Regions from separate parts of the Streptomyces sp. NPDC002276 genome, predicted to be linked through region 3. Evidence: riboswitches for the same ligand, from Rfam matches in the RefSeq annotation. Region 3 holds a riboswitch; each other region holds the start of a gene.
The links. Region 3 has a riboswitch for cobalamin ahead of ACWIHT_RS18745 (cobalamin biosynthesis protein). Riboswitches for the same ligand answer to the same signal wherever they lie in the genome.
Positions count from the first base shown of each region.

Region 1: it holds a riboswitch for cobalamin, as region 3 does, so the genes downstream of both, ACWIHT_RS08545 (ribonucleoside-diphosphate reductase subunit alpha) here and ACWIHT_RS18745 (cobalamin biosynthesis protein) in region 3, are expected to answer to the same signal.
Region 2: it holds a riboswitch for cobalamin, as region 3 does, so the genes downstream of both, metE (5-methyltetrahydropteroyltriglutamate--homocysteine S-methyltransferase) here and ACWIHT_RS18745 (cobalamin biosynthesis protein) in region 3, are expected to answer to the same signal.

Region 1 is NZ_JBSFCQ010000002.1:740,131-746,399, reverse strand. Features, by position in the region: gene ACWIHT_RS08570 (carbon starvation CstA family protein) at 1-197, shown strand, start outside; gene ACWIHT_RS08565 (YbdD/YjiX family protein) at 169-369, shown strand; gene ACWIHT_RS08560 (DUF3311 domain-containing protein) at 508-759, shown strand; gene mctP (monocarboxylate uptake permease MctP) at 756-2,357, shown strand; gene ACWIHT_RS08550 (GNAT family N-acetyltransferase) at 2,466-2,972, shown strand; cobalamin riboswitch at 3,025-3,148, shown strand; gene ACWIHT_RS08545 (ribonucleoside-diphosphate reductase subunit alpha) at 3,272-5,698, shown strand; gene ACWIHT_RS08540 (ribonucleotide-diphosphate reductase subunit beta) at 5,755-6,269, shown strand, end outside.
Region 2 is NZ_JBSFCQ010000003.1:31,584-37,852, forward strand. Features, by position in the region: gene meaB (methylmalonyl Co-A mutase-associated GTPase MeaB) at 1-762, shown strand, start outside; gene ACWIHT_RS09350 (hypothetical protein) at 788-1,321, shown strand; cobalamin riboswitch at 1,323-1,546, shown strand; gene metE (5-methyltetrahydropteroyltriglutamate--homocysteine S-methyltransferase) at 1,674-3,992, shown strand; gene ACWIHT_RS09360 (histidine phosphatase family protein) at 4,105-4,683, shown strand; gene ACWIHT_RS09365 (polysaccharide deacetylase family protein) at 4,830-5,564, shown strand; gene ACWIHT_RS09370 (cytochrome P450) at 5,586-6,269, opposite strand, start outside.
Region 3 is NZ_JBSFCQ010000006.1:416,182-422,450, reverse strand. Features, by position in the region: gene ACWIHT_RS18770 (anion permease) at 1-302, shown strand, start outside; gene ACWIHT_RS18765 (hypothetical protein) at 352-573, shown strand; gene ACWIHT_RS18760 (helix-turn-helix domain-containing protein) at 834-1,691, shown strand; gene ACWIHT_RS18755 (hypothetical protein) at 1,884-2,318, shown strand; gene ACWIHT_RS18750 (DUF397 domain-containing protein) at 2,593-2,784, opposite strand; cobalamin riboswitch at 3,177-3,316, shown strand; gene ACWIHT_RS18745 (cobalamin biosynthesis protein) at 3,418-4,362, shown strand; gene ACWIHT_RS18740 (cobyric acid synthase) at 4,359-5,909, shown strand; gene cobN (cobaltochelatase subunit CobN) at 5,906-6,269, shown strand, end outside.

The DNA of each region.
Region 1 (6,269 bases), on a different contig from region 3:
TGCTGGTCGTGGTCGTGATCGCGGACGCCCTTCGGATCTGCGTTCGGCACATCCGCCGCCCGGCGCTCTCCACGCTGAGCGAGACGCCGTACGTCGAGTCGAAGATCGTGGCACCGGCCGGACTGATCCCGACCCGGGCGGAGAAGGAAGAGGAGGCGGCGGCGCGTGATGTGGTCGGCGTTCAGGCGGGCGACTAGCGGAGTGCGCTGGTACGTCCGGGAGTTGACCGACGAATCGGCCTACGACCGGTATGTCGCACACGTACGCCGGGACCACCCGGACGCGGAGGTCCCGAGCCTACGCGACTTCGAGCGCATGCGGACGGACCGTCAGGAGGCCGACCCGAGGCAGGGCTTCCGGTGCTGTTGACCCCTGACGTTGACACCGATGTCAGGCCTTCACAAAATCGACATGACGATATGCGGACGGGGTCTTTCGCTCGCGTCACACCGTGACCTACATTGCCTGCGCGTTACACCAGGCGATCAGTGAGGGGACGGCCGCGATATGTCAGATGTGCCTGAAGTGAGACAACCAGTGGTGACACCGGTGCGCGCTGTCATCGCCGTCTGCCTGTTCGCACCCTTCGTGGCGCTGCTCTGGGTCGGCTCCTACGCCAAGACGGATCCCGCGTTCATCGGCATCCCGTTCTTCTACTGGTACCAGATGCTCTGGGTGCTGATCTCGACGGCGCTGACCATGACCGCCTACAAGCTCTGGCAGCGCGACCAGCGGGCCCGCCACGGAGGTAACCGGTGAACGACGGCGTGAACGGCGTCGCACTCGCCGTCTTCATCTTCTTCTTCCTGGCCGTCACGGTCCTGGGCTTCCTGGCAGCGCGCTGGCGCCGGGCCGACAACGAGCACAGCCTCGACGAATGGGGCCTGGGCGGACGGTCGTTCGGCACCTGGGTCACCTGGTTCCTGCTCGGCGGCGACCTCTACACCGCGTACACGTTCGTCGCCGTACCGGCGGCGGTCTACGCGGCGGGCGCGGCCGGCTTCTTCGCGGTGCCGTACACGATCCTCGTGTACCCCCTCATCTTCACGTTCCTGCCCCGCCTCTGGTCGGTGTCGCACAAGCACGGATACGTGACGACGTCCGACTTCGTGCGTGGTCGCTTCGGCTCGAAGAGCCTGTCGCTGGCGGTGGCGGTCACCGGCATCCTCGCGACGATGCCGTACATCGCGCTCCAACTGGTCGGCATCCAAGCCGTGCTGGACGTCATGGGGGTGGGCGGCAGCGCGAACTCCAACTGGTTCGTGAAGGACCTGCCGCTGCTGATCGCGTTCGCGGTGCTGGCCGCGTACACCTACTCGTCCGGCCTCCGCGCGCCCGCGCTGATCGCGTTCGTGAAGGACGGCCTGATCTACATCGTGATCACGGTGGCGATCATCTACATCCCGATCAAGCTCGGCGGCTTCGACGACATCTTCAGCGCGGCGGGCGCCAAGTTCAAGGCGGCGGGAGCGGGCGGTCTGGTCCCCGCCCCGGCGGGCCAATGGACGTACGCCACACTGGCGTTGGGCTCGGCACTCGCGCTCTTCATGTACCCCCACTCGATCACCGCGACGCTCTCCTCCAAGAGCCGCAACGTGATCCGCCGCAACACCACGATCCTGCCGCTGTATTCACTGATGCTGGGCCTGCTCGCGCTGCTCGGCTTCATGGCGATCGCGGCGGGTGTCAAGGTCACCAACGGCCAACTGGCCATCCCGCAGCTCTTCGAGAACATGTTCCCGGACTGGTTCGCGGGCGTGGCCTTCGCGGCGATCGGCATCGGGGCGCTGGTCCCCGCGGCGATCATGTCCATCGCGGCGGCGAACCTCTTCACCCGCAACATCTACAAGGACTTCATCAACCCGGACGCGACCCCGGCCCAGGAGACTAAGGTCTCCAAGCTGGTCTCCCTCCTGGTGAAGGTCGGCGCCCTGGCCTTCGTCCTGACGATGGACAAGACAGTGGCCATCAACTTCCAACTCCTCGGCGGCATCTGGATCCTCCAGACCTTCCCGTCCCTGGTGGGCGGCCTCTTCACCCGCTGGTTCCACCGCTGGGCCCTCCTGGCGGGCTGGGCGGTGGGCATGCTCTACGGCACGCTCGCGGCCTACGGCGTCGCCTCCCCGACCCAGGATCACTTCGGCGGCTCGTCCAAGGAGATCCCGGGCATCGGCGAGATCGGTTACATCGGCCTGACCGCGTTCGTCCTGAACGTCGTGGTCACGGTGGTCCTGACGTTCGTACTGAAGGCCCTGAAGGCTCCGGAGGGCGTGGACGAGACGAGCGCCGGGGACTACACGGCAGACGCAGGCGACCGGGGGGTAAAGGAAGAGCTACCTGTGATCGCCGGTCACTGATCCCACCTCAGGGGCGCGGGGAACTGCGCGCCCAGCCACAACGCACCCGCAGCGGGCCACCGAGAGCACCCCCCTCGGCGGCCCGCTCTTTCGTACACACTCACCTACATGGACATCCTCATCCGCCGAGCAGCCCCCACCGAATACGAAACCCTGGGCGAGATCACAGCCCAGGCCTACCTACAAGACGGCCTCCTCGACTTCGGCGAAAGCGACGAATACCTAGGCGAGTTGAGAGCCGTAGCAAAACGAGCCGCCGCAGCCGACGTCCTCGTAGCCGTCGAGAACGACCACCTCCTAGGCGGAGTGACCTTCGTCCCGTCCGGCGGCCCCATGGCAGACATCGCGCGACAAGGCGAGGCCGAGATCCGCATGCTGGCGATCGCCCGCGAGGCCCGCGGCAAGGGCGCCGGCGAGGCCCTCGTCCGCGCCTGCATCGACCGCGCACGGGCCACCGCGGGCTGCACAGCCATCGTCCTGTCGACCCAGCGCACCATGCACACCGCCCACCGCATCTACGAACGCCTCGGTTTCACCCGCACCCCGGAGCGCGACTGGAACCCCCTGCCGGAGCTGGACGAGATCACTCTCCTCACTTACAAGTTGACGCTCTGAAACAGCCGCGACACAACATCTGGGGGTGCCACGACTGCCCGGCACAAGATGTATGCTCATGCTCGCTGTCGCCGCAGGGGAATCCGGTGCGAATCCGGAACTGTCCCGCAACGGTGTACTTGCGTGCATATGCACGCCTGGTCAGTCCGAGGACCTGCCGACGGCGCGCCCGGCCACCCGGTCAGGGCGCATGACGTCCGGGCCTCGTGGAGTGGGCCGGTGGACGCGACGCCCCGTGCGCTCGTGTACTGCCGCCTGCCCTCCGCAAGGCCCCGTGCCGAGCGAGGGAGAGCCCCACCGTGACCATCGCGCCAGCAGAGCCGGCATCAGCGACCCAGGCGAACGAGGCGATCGCGACCGTAGCCGACGTTCCGGGAGCGATCGTTCCCGGAGCCGACGGTCCCGGCGCCGCGATCCTGCGGACCCTGACCGAGCTGACCGCCGACCTTCCCGACGCCGACCCCGGCCGGGTCGCCGCCGCCACACTGCGCGGCCGGTCCGCGCACGCGGACGAGACGGAACTGCGCGAACTGGCCACGGAGGCCGCCGCCGGCCTCATCTCCGAGGACCCCGTCTACTCCCGGCTCGCCGCCCGGCTGCTGACGGTCAGCATCGCCGCCGAGGCCGCCTCCCAGGGCGTGACGACGTTCACCGAGTCCGTCGCCGTGGGCCACCGCGAGGGCCTGATCGCGGACCGCACCGCCGAGTTCGTGACGCTCCACGCGGCCCGTCTCGACGCGCTGATCGCCGCCTCCTTCGATGAGGGTGCCGACGACCGTTTCGGCTACTTCGGGCTCCGTACCCTCCACAGCCGCTACCTCCTCCGGCACCCGATCACCCGCAAGGTCATCGAGACGCCCCAGCACTTCATGCTGCGCGTGGCGGCCGGTCTCGCCGAGGACGACTCGACGCGCGCGCTCGACGAAGTCGCCGCGCTCTACCGCCTGATGAGCCGCCTCGACTACCTCCCCTCCTCCCCCACGCTCTTCAACTCCGGTACGCGGCACCCCCAGATGTCGTCCTGCTACCTCCTCGACTCCCCGCTGGACGAGCTGGACTCCATCTACGACCGCTACCACCAGGTCGCCCGTCTCTCGAAGCACGCCGGTGGCATCGGGCTGTCGTACTCCCGTATCCGCAGCCGCGGTTCGCTGATCCGGGGCACGAACGGGCACTCCAACGGCATCGTCCCGTTCCTCAAGACGCTGGACGCCTCGGTCGCCGCGGTGAACCAGGGCGGCCGGCGCAAGGGTGCCGCCGCGGTGTACCTGGAGACCTGGCACTCCGACATCGAGGAGTTCCTGGAGCTGCGGGACAACACCGGTGAGGACGCCCGCCGTACGCACAATCTGAACCTGGCGCACTGGATCCCGGACGAGTTCATGCGCCGGGTCAACGAGGACGGCATCTGGTCGCTGTTCTCCCCCGCCGACGTGCCCGAGCTGGTCGACCTGTGGGGCGCCGAGTTCGACGCGGCCTACCGCGAGGCGGAGGCGCGGGGCCTGGCCAAGAAGACCATCCCGGCCCGTGACCTCTACGGCCGCATGATGCGCACCCTCGCGCAGACCGGCAACGGCTGGATGACGTTCAAGGACGCGGCCAACCGCACCGCCAACCAGACCGCCGAGCCGGGCCACACCGTCCACTCCTCGAACCTCTGCACGGAGATCCTGGAGGTCACGGACGACGGCGAGACGGCGGTCTGCAACCTGGGCTCGGTGAACCTGGGTGCGTTCGTCACCCATGGTGAGCTGGACTGGGAACGGCTGGACGAGACCGTCCGCACCGCCGTCACCTTCCTCGACCGGGTCGTGGACATCAACTTCTACCCGACCGAGCAGGCGGGCCGTTCCAACGCCCGCTGGCGCCCGGTGGGTCTCGGCGCGATGGGTCTCCAGGACGTCTTCTTCAAACTCCGCGTCCCCTTCGACTCCCCTCAGGCGCAGGCACTTTCGACCCGGATCGCCGAGCGCATCATGCTCGCCGCGTACGAGGCCTCCGCCGACCTCGCCGAGCGCAACGGCCCGCTGCCGGCCTGGGAGAAGACCCGTACGGCGCAGGGCGTCCTGCACCCCGACCACTACGACGTGGAGCTGACCTGGCCCGAGCGCTGGGCCGCGCTGCGGGAACGTATCGCCCAAGTCGGCATGCGCAACAGCCTGTTGCTGGCGATCGCCCCCACGGCCACCATCGCGTCCATCGCGGGCGTGTACGAGTGCATCGAGCCGCAGGTCTCGAACCTCTTCAAGCGCGAGACGCTGTCAGGTGAGTTCCTCCAGGTCAACTCCTACCTGGTGAACGAGCTGAAGCAGCTCGGCGTGTGGGACGCCCGCACCCGGGAGGCGCTGCGTGACGCCAACGGCTCGGTGCAGGCGTTCAGTTGGATCCCCGCCGAGGTCCGTGCGCTGTACCGCACGGCGTGGGAGATCCCGCAGCGCGGCCTGATCGACATGGCCGCCGCCCGCACTCCGTTCCTGGACCAGTCCCAGTCCCTGAACCTGTTCCTGGAGACGCCGACGATCGGCAAGCTCTCCTCGATGTACGCGTACGCCTGGAAGCAGGGCCTGAAGACGACGTACTACCTGCGCTCCCGCCCGGCGACCCGCATCGCCCGCGCGGCCCAGGCCCAAACCCAAACCCCCATCCCCGTACAGCAGTTGACCCCCGACGAAGACGCGGTCGCCTGCTCCCTGGAAAACCCCGAGTCCTGCGAGGCCTGCCAGTAATGCCCACCCGTCGCCCGACCACCGCCCCTGAAGGACAGCGCTTCGCGCCGACAGATATGACTGCGAAGAACCTCCTCGACCCGGGCTTCGAACTGACCCTCCGCCCCATGCGCTACCCGGACTTCTACGAGCGCTACCGGGACGCGATCAAGAACACCTGGACCGTCGAGGAGGTCGACCTCCACTCGGACGTCGCCGACCTCGCGAAGCTGACGCCGGGTGAGCAGCACATGATCGGGCGGCTGGTCGCGTTCTTCGCGACGGGCGACTCGATCGTGGCGAACAACCTCGTGCTGACGCTGTACAAGCACATCAACTCCCCCGAGGCGCGGCTGTACTTGAGCCGTCAGCTCTTCGAGGAGGCCGTGCACGTCCAGTTCTACCTGACGCTGCTGGACACCTACCTCCCGAACCCCGAGGACAGGGCCGCCGCCTTCGACGCGGTGGAGAACATCCCCTCCATCCGCGAGAAGGCCGAGTTCTGCTTCAAGTGGATCAACGAGGTCGAGAAGCTGGACAGCCTCCAGACCCAGGCCGACCGCCGCCGCTTCCTCCTCAACCTGATCTGCTT
Region 2 (6,269 bases), on a different contig from region 3:
CTCACCTCGCTCGGTTTCCGGGTGGCGGTACTGGCCGTAGACCCGTCCTCCACCCGCACGGGCGGCTCGATCCTCGGCGACAAGACCCGCATGGAACGCCTGGCCGTCGACCCGGCGGCCTTCATCCGCCCCTCCCCCACCGCGGGCACACTCGGCGGCGTCGCGAAGGCGACCCGGGAGTCGATCGTGGTGATGGAGGCGGCGGGCTACGACGTCGTCCTCGTGGAGACGGTAGGCGTAGGCCAGTCGGAGACCGCGGTCGCCAACATGGTCGACTCCTTTCTGCTGTTGACCCTGGCCCGCACGGGCGACCAGTTGCAGGGCATCAAGAAGGGCGTCCTGGAGCTGGCGGACGTGATCGCCGTGAACAAGGCGGACGGCCCGCACGAGCGCGACGCGCGGGGCGCGGCAAGGGAGTTGGCGGGCGCGCTGCGGCTGATGCACCCCGTCGACGCGGCCTGGACCCCGCCGGTGCTGAGTTGCAGCGCCCGTGAGGGCACGGGCCTGGACACGGTCTGGGAGCGCCTGGAACAGCACCGGTCCCTGCTGGACTCCACCGGCCGCCTAGCCGCCAAGCGCCGCGAGCAGCAGGTGGATTGGACGTGGACGATGGTCCGCGACGAGCTGCTGGGCAGGCTGCACGCGGATCCGGCGGTACGCTCACTGGCCCCGGACCTCGAACGGCGGGTGCGGGAGGGCGAGTTGACGGCGACGCTGGCCGCCGAACAGATCCTGCGGGCTTTCGGACCCCGGCCCGGCTGACCCACCGCGACCGGAGGTCGTCCGAGTGTTTCCCGCACGGTTACCCGTCGGCGCTCCGTTGGCGCTGGCTCTGGCGAGTCTCGCCGTGTCCGGCTGCTCTTCCACCTGGGGCTGCTCCGACACCACCGCGAAGCGCGGCAGGGCCGCTGTCAGGGTGCGGGTCGAGGACATCTACGGGCAGCATCTCGGCGCCTCCGCCGAGATCGTCGACTGGCGCCTTGAGCCTCATCCGCAGCGGCCCTCCGACGGTGACCAGGTCCACTTCCACTTCCGGTTCTACGACGCCGACGAGTTCAACGGCCCCGCCTTGGACGTCTGCGCGGTCGACAGGAAGCGCGTGGCCCTGTTGTGCGAGACGGTCTACTCGACCGAGGCGTTCGGGCCGAACGGCGACCGCACGGGCGACAGTTGGCTCGCCGTCGAGCACCCCGCGCAGGTCGCCGGAGTGCTGTTCATCCCCAATGACCAGCACTACCAGACACGAACCTGCGCGCAGGACGGCAAGGACGGCGGCGGGCCGCATCCTCCCGAGCCGGCCACCCTGGGGGACCAGCTGTAATACGCTGACCCACGCAGCTGGTTCGCCCCGTCAGCCAGACGGACGCGTCGCAAGAGGGAACCCGGTGAGATTCCGGGACTGCCCCGCAGCGGTAAGCGAGAACGACCGCCGTCATACGCACTGGGTCCGCGACAGGATCTGGGAAGCGACGGCCAGTAGGTGTCCTCCGGTTCGACGGAGGGCGTGCCCGCGAGTCCGAAGACCTGCCAACTGCCCGTGCGCGAAGCATTCGTGCGCGGAATCCCGGTGACCTCGTGGGCGGGTCGGCGTACACATCATCCGGTGTGCCCTTTCCTTCGCGCTCGCGTTCCGTCCCGGGATCTCAGGGAGACAGCTCGCGAAGGAGAGTTCCGTGACAGCGAAGTCCGCAGCCGCGGCAGCACGGGCCACCGTGTACGGCTACCCCCGTCAGGGACAGGGCCGGGAACTGAAGAAGGCCGTCGAGGGCTACTGGAAGGGCCGCGTCGACGCCGACGCCCTCCGGGCCACCGCGGCCGAACTGCGCCGCGCCAACTGGCGGCAGCTGGCCGAGGCCGGCCTTCACGAAGTGCCGACCGGCGACTTCTCCTACTACGACCATGTCCTGGACACCAGCGTCATGGTCGGCGCGATCCCCGCCCGCCACCGGGCCGCCGTCGAACTCGACGCGCTGGACGGGTACTTCGCGATGGCGCGCGGCACGCAGGATGTGGCGCCGCTGGAGATGACGAAGTGGTTCGACACCAACTACCACTATCTGGTGCCCGAGTTGGGCCCCGACACGGTCTTCACCGCCGACTCGGGCAAGCAGGTCGACGAGTTGAGGGAGGCCCTCGCGCTGGGCCTCACCGCGCGCCCGGTGCTCGTCGGCCCGGTCACCTATCTGCTGCTCGCCAAGCCCGCGCCCGGAGTCGCCGCGGACTTCGATCCGCTGACGCTCCTTGACCGGCTGCTGCCCGTGTACGCCGAGGTCCTGGCGGATCTGCGGGCGGCGGGCGCGGAGTGGGCGCAACTCGACGAGCCCGCGCTCGTCCAGGACCGGACCCCGGCCGAGTTGAACGCCGCCGAGCGCGCCTACCGCGACCTCGGCGCGCTCGCCGACCGGCCGAAGCTGCTGGTCGCCTCCTACTTCGACCGGCTCGGCGACGCGCTGCCGGTGCTGGCGAAGGCTCCGGTGGAGGGGCTGGCGCTCGACTTCACCGGGTCCGCCGCCGCCAACCTCGACGCGCTGGCCGCGGTGGGCGGGCTGCCCGGCAAGCGGCTGGTCGCCGGGGTGGTCGACGGCCGTAACATCTGGGTCAACGATCTCACCAAGTCCCTTGCCGCGCTGGGTACGTTGCTCGGTCTCGCCGACCGGGTCGACGTGGCCGCCTCCTGCTCGCTGCTGCACGTCCCGCTCGACGCCGCCGCCGAACGGGACATCGAGCCGCAGATCCTGCGCTGGCTCGCGTTCGCGCGGCAGAAGACCCGCGAGATCGTCACCCTCGCCAAGGGCCTGGCCCAGGGCACCGGCACGATCTCCGCCCAACTGGCCGCGAACCGGGCCGACCTGGCCTCCCGCGCGGGCTCCCCGATCACCCGGGACCCCGCCGTACGGGAGCGTACCGCCGCCGTCACGGAGGCCGACGCCCGCCGTTCGCAGCCGTACGGCGAGCGGACCACCGCCCAGCGGGCGCGGCTCGGTCTGCCGCCGCTGCCGACCACCACGATCGGCTCGTTCCCGCAGACCGCCGAACTGCGCGCCGCCCGCGCCGACTTGAGGGCGAGCCGGATCGACACGGCCGGGTACGAGGAGCGCATCAGGGCGGAGATCGGCGAGGTGATCTCCTTCCAGGAGAAGACCGGCCTCGACGTCCTGGTGCACGGCGAGCCCGAACGCAACGACATGGTCCAGTACTTCGCCGAGCAGCTGACGGGCTACCTCGCCACGCAGCACGGCTGGGTCCAGTCCTACGGCACCCGTTACGTCCGTCCGCCGATCCTGGCCGGCGACATCTCCCGCCCCGAGCCGATGACGGTCCGCTGGACGACGTACGCCCAGACCCTCACCTCGCGGCCGGTCAAGGGCATGCTCACCGGGCCGGTCACCATGCTCGCCTGGTCGTTCGTCCGTGACGACCAGCCGCTCGGCGACACCGCACGGCAGGTCGCCCTCGCCCTGCGCGACGAGGTCAACGACCTTGAGGCGGCGGGGACTTCGGTCATCCAGGTCGACGAGCCCGCGCTGCGCGAGACGCTGCCGTTGCGGGCGGCGGACCGGGAGACGTATCTCGCCTGGGCGACGGAGGCGTTCCGGCTCACCACCGCCGGGGTCCGGCCGGACACGCAGATCCACACGCACATGTGCTACGCCGAGTTCGGCGACATCGTGCGGGCCATCGACGATCTCGACGCGGACGTCATCAGTCTGGAGGCGGCCCGTTCGCACATGCAGGTGGCGCGTGAGCTGGCCGAGCACGGTTATCCGCGCGAGGCGGGGCCCGGCGTGTACGACATCCACTCGCCGCGCGTGCCGGGCGCGGACGAGGCAGCGGCCTTGCTGCGCAAGGGACTTGAGGCCATTCCGCCGGAGCGGCTGTGGGTCAATCCCGACTGCGGGCTGAAGACCCGCGGCTGGCCCGAGACCCGCGCGTCGCTGGAGAACCTGGTCGCGGCGGCCCGCACGGTCCGTGAGGAACTGGCCGGTTCCTGACCCGAGGAACGAACGGGGCGGGGTCGGCCGGGGGCACCCTCCCGGCCGACCCCGCCCCTCAGTACCGGGGGACGATGTCCGTACACCCCGTCCGGAGAAGTGGAGCAAGCGAGTGACCAGCCGCATCACCCTGATCTCACCGGCGTTGAACCGTTCCCTGCGGGAGGCCCGGTTCGACGACGGCAGTCCGCTCGACCCGAGCGGCAGGGCCCGCGCCGAGTCCGCCGCCGGTTCGCTCGGGGCGGCCGACCGGGTGCTGGTCTCCCCCACCGCGCGCTGCCGGGAGACGGCGTCCGCGCTCGGTCTCGCGGCCGTCCCGGAACCGGAGTTGGCGGGGCTCGACATGGGCCGCTGGCGGGGTCTGACCCTCGACGAGGTGATGGCACGGGAGCCGGACGCGGTGCTGTCCTGGCTGTCGGACCCGGGCGCGGCACCCCACGGCGGGGAGTCGGTGCGGGCGCTGTGCGAGCGGGCGGCCGGGTGGCTGGAGACCGCGGCGACCTTCGAGGGCCGGACCCTCGCGGTCGTGGAACAGGAACTCGTGCGGGCCCTGGCGGTCACGGTCCTCGACACACCCGGGCCCGCCTTCTGGCGACTCGACGTGCCCCCGCTGACCGCGACCGACCTCAGCGGACAGTCCGGGCGATGGAACCTGCGGCTCGGACGGGAGTTGGGGTCCGAGGGCCGCTGACGCGGGGGTACGGGGGTCCCTCTCCTGGTCACCCCGATCAGCTATACACACTGTATATAGTCGCTGTGTATAGTCTGGACATGCCATCTCTGAGGTCTTCGAGCAAGAAGAGGAAAAGAACGCGGTCCGGGTTCCGTGCCGTCGGCATGTTCGTGGCGGTCGCCTCGCTGGCCCTCGCGTCGAGCGGGTGCACCAAGCTCGACACGACCTCGCCCGCCGCCGCCCGGACGCACGCCGTATCGGCCACCGCGCAGGCTCGGTTCGGGACGGTCGACTGCCGGGAGGCCAAGTGCATCGCGCTGACCTTCGACGCCGGGCCGAGCGAGCACTCGGCGCGGCTGCTCGACATCCTGAAGGAGAAGCAGGTCCCGGCTACCTTCTTCCTGCTCGGCAAGCGGCACATCGAGAAGTACCCGGAGCTGGTCGAGCGCATGGCGGCCGAGGGCCACGAGGTGGCCAGCCACACCTGGGACCACAAGATCCTGACCCGGATCACGCCCGCGCAGATACGCGGCGAACTGCGACGCACGGACGACGCGATAGAGCGGATCACCGGCAAGAAGCCGACGCTGATGCGTCCGCCGCAGGGCCGCACCGACGACACCGTGCACAAGATCTGCCGTGAGCTGGGCCTCTCGGAGGTCCTGTGGAGCGTGACCGCCAAGGACTACGCGACCACCGACTCCGCCCTCATCACCAAGCGCGTCCTCGCCCAGGCCACCCGGGACGGGATCATCCTGCTGCACGACCTGTACGACGGCACCGTGCCCGCCGTCCCCGGCATCATCGACGCGTTGAAGGCACGCGGGTACGTGTTCGTGACCGTGCCGCAACTGCTGGCGCCCGGCAAGGCCGAGCCGGGGAAGGTCTACCGGCCCTGAGTCACCCGGGGCCCGCTCCTCTCACCACGTCAGGTGCAGGGCGTACGGGGAACGGTGGATCATCGTGGGCCGCATGGTGACCGGACCGTCCGCCGCGAGCCGCAGTCCGGGCAGCCGGCGGGTCAACTCCTCCAGGGTGAGCCGGAGTTGCTCCCGGGCGAGCTGGGAGCCCGGGCAGCCGTGCACGCCGAGGCCGAAGGCGAGGTGGCGGGCTACCGGGGAGCGGGTGATGTCGAAGGTGTCGGCGCGCGGGTGGCGCCGCTCGTCCCGGTTGGCCGCGCCGAAGGCGATGAACAGCGTTGCCCCGGCGGGGAGTTCGGTACCGGCGAGGACGACCGGCCGGGTGGTGATCCTGCGGAAGCCCTGGAGTGCGGTGTCGTAGCGGGCCGCCTCCTCGATCGCCGCGGGGATGCGCTCGGGCTCGGCGCACAGCAGCTCCCACTGGCGCGGGTGGCGGAGCAGATGCAGGACGGTCGTGCCGATGAGCGCGGTGGTGGTGAGGTGTCCGGCGATCAGCAAGTTCTGGAGATCGGCGACGAGTTGGTGCCGATGGTCGAGGGTGAGCGGCCCCTCGACGACGGAGGCGACCAGTTCCGAGCAGAGGTCCTCGCGGGGTTGGTCGTAGCGCTCCCGTGCGTACCGGTCGAGGGTGTGCTGCATCGCGACGACGTCCTCGGCCGCGGCGACCTGCTCGGCCTCCTCCAG
Region 3 (6,269 bases):
TCGGCGCGCTCGCCGAGTCCGTGACCGACCTCGGCGACTGGGGCACCGCGCTGGTGGCCGTCTTCCTGGTCGCCTCCAGCACCGCGATCTGGCTGCTCTCCCGCCGCCAGGTGGTCGACGCCTCGAACGTCAACGAGTTCGAGGAGCCGGCCGGCGTGGTCACCACCGCGATCGCCGCCGTCACCCCGCCGCCCCCGTCGGTCGCCCTCTCCGAGGGCCTCACGGCGACGATCCCCTCGCCGCCCACCGCCGTGAAGTCCGACCCGGCGACCCCGGCGCCCCCGCCGGCCGCCGCCGTCTGAGCCGGACACCCGGTCCCCCGGCCCCCCGGTCACTCAAGGAAGCAGGAACATGGACATCGACTGGGCAGCCCTCGGCTCCGTCTTCGGCGTCAGCCTCGTGGCCACCGTGGCCCTGGTGGCCGTCTTCACCCTCGGCATCACCGCCCTCTCCCGCCGCGAACGGGCCACCGCCCAGGGCGACTCCGCGCCCCTCGCCCTGACCGGCGCGTACGCCTGCTTCGCGGCCTGCGCGGCGGCGGTGGCGTACGGGATCTACATCATCGTGGCCTGACCTGCCGTCAGCACCGACCGTGCCCCCTGGACATCACGTCCGGGGGGCACGGTTTTGTATTGCCGTCCCGACCCTTGGTCATCCTTGCTATGGTCTGCGTCACATTGGAACGTACCGAATCGACATGTGTCATACTGAGTACTACTCGACCGACAATCATCTATACGGATAGCAGCCAAAGAACGGGTATCTATCCGCCGCTGTCGCTTCGATGCCTTCCGATCCGCCCATGCATCGAGCAGCACGGAAGAAGGAAAGCCATGGCCAGGGAAGTCGATCCGAGCCTCAACCGCCGCAGGCTCCGCATCGAGCTACGCCGAGCCCGTGAAGCAGTCGGCTTGACCCAGCGCGACGCAGCCGAGGCCGTGGAATGGTCGTTGTCCAAGATCATCCGAATCGAGGCGGGCACCGTCAGCGTGTCCGTCACCGACCTGCGCGCACTGCTCCAGCAGTACGAGGTCACCGACGAGACCCTGATCGCCGAGCTGGAGGAGGCGGCACGCGGATCGAAGGGCCAGTCGTGGTGGGCGCCGTACGCCGACCTGGTCAGCCCGCAGTACGCCCAGTACCTGGGATACGAGAGTTCCGCGACCACTGTCCAGGCGTTCAACCCGCTGGTCGTACCCGCCCTGTTGCAGACAGAGGACTACGCCTCGGCGCTGATGAAGGGCCAGGCCGTCGAGTCCCAGGTCCGCCGGGCGGTCGAGCTCAGGACCGCCCGTCAGGAACGCATCTTCGAGCAACCCGACGGTCCACGGACCTACTTCATCGCCGACGAGTCCACGCTCCGTCGGTATGTCGGCGGTCCCTCCGTGATGCGGCGCCAACTGGAGCACGTCAAGGCGATGGCCCACCACCCCCAGGTGAGCCTGCAAGTCCTTCCGTTCACGGCGGGCTCCTTCTTCGGCACAACCGCGCCTTTCGTGCTCCTCGCGTTCAAGGACGACGACGACCTGCTCTACATCGAGGGCAGTACCGGCAGCGTGGCCAGCCGTGACGACCTCGAACTCATCGCCCGTTACCAGGAGAGCTACGCGGAGATCAGCAGCGCCGCGTACGAAGGTGATCAGGTCATCGAACTGATCGACGAGATCATCACAGGCATGCGTTCCAGCTGAGCCCGGGACGACGACGTCATCGGGCGGTGTCAAGGAGGGCCTATGTGGGTCTTCGACAGGTTTCGCGAGGGGTTGCGGTGGCACGACGCCGCGAGAGCCCTTCCCGGGACCGAAGAGCCACCTTCCGGCGCAGCCGAAGACCCCGAGGGCACCGAGCCGCCCGCTGACGACGTCGCCCTGCGGTCGGCCGCGATGCGCGACACCGGATGGACCCACAACCTGGCCCGTATCGAGGAGACCCGGGTCCAGCAGGACATACAGAAGGAACGCGCGGCCACCGACCAGCGGATCAGGCAGCGCACAGCGGGCTGGCTGCTGGGGTCGGGCACCGCTCTGCTCTTCCTGATCGCCGGCGTCCCGGTCGCGAAGGCCGTTCAGGGCCAGGCCGTCACGACCCTGGGCGTCTGGACGCTGCTGCTGCTTCTGGTGCTCGGGGCGGGCGTCGTGGTGGGCATCTTCTTCCTCATCGGCCGTCTGCTCCGGGACGGTGCGCAGCACACGGCGGACGGCCGGGTCAGCGACGCCACTGCCTGGTCAGATCCGCCGCGACTTCCCGATCAGCGGGCGGCTCCCGCCGGCTCTCCCGCACCCGGGGTCGATACCCAAGAGTCCGGAGGCGGTCGGTGAGTGGTGCGCTGCCCCACCACAGGCCGGCCGCCGCCGCCAGCACCAGCGTGACGCTCGCCCAGACCACCGCTCTTGTGTCGCGTCCCGGCGCCAGGAGCGCGGCCAGGGCCCCGCCCGCCACCGCTACCGCTCCCGACGTCAGACACACCAGTACCACCACGGCCGTCTCACGCCTCTTCGGATCCCTGGTGGAACGCCGGACCCGTGGTGACGAGACGCCTCTGGTCCACCCACCGTGCATCTGCCCACCCCTCCCGTCACACGGGACGACCTGTCAGAGGTCGTCCCGGCCCCGCGACACCAGCCGCTCCAGGAAAGCCGCCCAGGCCGTACGACCGACGGTCAGCCCGAGCCCCTGGCGCCGCTTCGAGTCACGGACTCGTACGGTTTCCGCGTCAACCGCCCACTCCACGCACTCCCCCGAAATTGACGTGGAGTAGCTGCTCTTGCACCAGTGCAGGTGCACCTGTCCCGGCTCGTTCGACTGTGTACGCCACGTGGATGGATACCCATCGACCACACCGACCTCCCCTACCGAGTGTCAGCGCCTCGACGTCGACCGGTCTCCGCGCAGCAGCGTATCGCTCCGCTGAGGGGCCGCGAAGGTGGCTCGTGACCGTCGCTCGAAACAGGGGGCGCCCGATCGCATCAGCTCTCGCCCCCGTCACGAAGTCACCCCACGTCGTTCCTCGGCGCTCTCCAATTGTCCTGACCGCTCGCTCTGTTCGCCGGTCCGCTGTGCGGCTCTCCCCGGTCTCTTTCCCACTCCACCGAGTGGGGACGCGTCATGCCCCGCGACATCCCTCCCCTATGAGCCTCGGCACACTCCTCCGCCCCAGGTCAACAGCAAGTTGACGCCCCTTCCAACACCGTGGTGGACTGCCGGAGCCATGTACGGCGGCAGGAGAGGAAGCCGGTGCGAATCCGGCGCGGTCCCGCCACTGTCACCGGGGTAGACAACCCCGGGAGCCAGGAACTCTCACCGCCGGTCTCGTCGAACCAGGGCGTGGACACCCTGAGTGAGGACATATCGCCATGCTCGGCTGCCGTTCGAGGTCCCGTACCAGCACAGTGCCCGACTCAGCGATCGGCTGACCCGATGCGTGCCGATCGCGTCTTCGCGTACGGCGCCGCCGCCGGCCTTCTCGGTGACCACCTGCTCGGCGATCCCCGCCGCGGGCATCCGGTCGCCGCGTTCGGCCGTGCCGCCGGTGCCGTGGAACAGCTGCTGTGGCGCGACCACCGAGGCTGGGGCGCCCTGCACACCGCCGTGTGCGTGGGCGGCACCGTCTCCCTGGCCGCCGTAGCCACTTCGGCCCTACGACCCTCCCGTACGGCCTCTGCCGCCCTCACCGCCGCCGCCACCTGGGCGGTCGTCGGCGGGACCTCCCTCGCGCGCGAGGCCGGGGTCATCGGGCGGGCGCTGGAGGCCGGTGACATCGAGGCCGCGCGGGCGCGCCTCCCGCACCTCTGCGGACGCGACCCGCAGGCCCTCGACGCCGACGGGATCGCCCGGGCGGTCGTCGAGTCCGTCGCCGAGAACACCTCCGACGCGGTGGTGGGCGCCCTGGTGTGGGGCGGCATCGCCGGTGTCCCGGGTCTGCTCGGCTTCCGCGCGGTGAACACCCTGGACGCCATGGTCGGCCACAAGTCGGCCAAGTACCGCCGCTACGGCTGGGCTTCGGCCCGCCTCGACGACGTGGCCGGCTGGCCGGGCGCCCGCCTCACCGCCGTCCTCGCCACCGTCGCGGGCGACGACCCGCGCGGAGCGGTACGCGCCTGGCGCACCGACGCCCCCAAGCACCCGAGCCCCAACGCCGGTCCCGTGGAAGCCGCTTTCGCGGGCGCCCTCGGCGTGCGACTGGGCGGCACGCTCTCCTACGGCGGCCGGGTCGAGCACCGGCCCGTACTCAACGGCGCCGGACGCGCCGTAGCCGTACCGGACATCGACCGTGCCGTACGACTGTCCCGGCGCGTCGGCTGGCTCGCGCTCGGAGTCAGTGTCGCCGGGCGGCTGTTGCTGCCGAAGGGACGGAAGTCATGAGCGGCGGCGGGCTGTTGGTCGCGGGCACCACCTCGGACGCCGGGAAGAGTGTCGTGACCGCCGGGATCTGCCGGTGGCTGGTGCGGCAGGGCGTGAAGGTGGCGCCCTTCAAGGCCCAGAACATGTCCCTGAATTCGTTCGTGACGCGCGAGGGCGCCGAGATCGGCCGGGCGCAGGCCATGCAGGCGCAGGCCTGCCGCATCGAGCCGACCGCGCTGATGAACCCCGTTCTCCTCAAGCCCGGCGGCGACCGCACCAGCCAAGTCGTCCTGATGGGCAGGCCAGTTGGCGAGATGAGCGCGCGCGGGTTCTTCGGGGGGTCTGGGGGGTCGTCCCCCGGGGAAGGGCTGCACGGCGGGCGACAAGAGGCGCTGCTCGGCACGGTGTTGGACTGTCTCGCCGAGTTGCGGGGCACGTATGACGCGGTGATCTGCGAGGGCGCGGGTTCGCCCGCCGAGATCAATCTGCGGCGGACCGACATCGTGAACATGGGCATCGCGCGCAACGCGCAACTGCCCGTTCTCGTCGTCGGCGACATCGACCGCGGGGGTGTCTTCGCCTCCTTCTTCGGGACGGTGGCGCTGCTCAGCCCTGAGGATCAGGCCCTCGTCGCCGGGTTCCTCGTCAACAAGTTCCGGGGCGATGTGTCGCTCCTGGAACCGGGGTTGGACATGCTGCACGGCCTGACCGGGCGGCGGACGTACGGCGTGCTGCCGTTCCAGCACGGGCTGGGGATCGACGAGGAGGACGGGCTGCGCATCTCGTTGCGCGGCACCGTGCGCGAGTCGAACACCGCGCCGCCGGTCGGCGAGGACGTGCTGCGGGTCGCGGTCTGCGCGATTCCCCTCATGTCCAACTTCACCGACGTGGACGCGCTGGCCGCCGAACCGGGCGTCGTGGTGCGGTTCGTGGACCGGCCGGAGGAACTGGCCGACGCCGACCTCGTCGTGATCCCCGGGACCCGGGGGACGGTGCAGGCGCTGGAGTGGCTGCGGGAGCGGGGACTCGCGGCCGCCCTCGTCCGCAGAGCCTCGGAGGAACGGCCGATCCTCGGCGTCTGCGGCGGCTTCCAGATCCTCGGCGAGCACATCGACGACGAGATCGAGAGCCGACGGGGCTCGGTCGACGGACTCGGAGTACTCCCCCTGCGCGTGCGCTTCGCGCGCGAGAAGACCCTCACCCGGCCGGTGGGCGAAGCCCTAGGCGAGCCGGTCGAGGGGTACGAGATCCACCACGGGGTTGCCGAAGTCCTGGGCGGAGAAGCCTTCTTGGACGGCTGCCGGGTCGGCCAGACCTGGGGCACGCACTGGCACGGCTCGCTGGAGTCGGACGGGTTCCGGCGGGCGTTCCTGCGCGAGGTGGCCGCCGCCGCGGGGCGCCGGTTCGTACCGGCCGCCGACACCTCGTTCGCCGCGCTGCGCGAGGAGCAGCTCGACCGGCTCGGCGACCTCATCGAACAGCACGCGGACACGGACGCGCTGTGGCGGCTCATCGAGTCCGGCGCGCCACAAGGACTGCCTTTCATTCCACCGGGAGCGCCCGCATGAGCACAGTGTTGTTGTTGTCGACCGCCGACACGGATCTGCTGGCGGCCCGCGCCTCCGGCGCCGGGTACCGGATCGGCAACCCGTCCCGCGTGGACGCCACCGACGAGTTGCCCGCGCTCATCGCGGCCTCGGACATCGCCGTCGTACGACTGCTCGGTGGCAAGCGGGCCTGGGAGGACGGGCTCGCCGTGCTCAAGGCCTCGGGCATCCCGACCGTGCTGCTCGGCGGAGAGACCGTCCCCGACGCGGAGTTGATGGCCGAGTCGTCGGTACCGGCCGGTGTCGTCGCCGAGGCGCTCAGGTACCTCGTCGAGGGCGGGCCGGACAACCTGACCGAACTCGCCCGCTTCCTCTCCGACA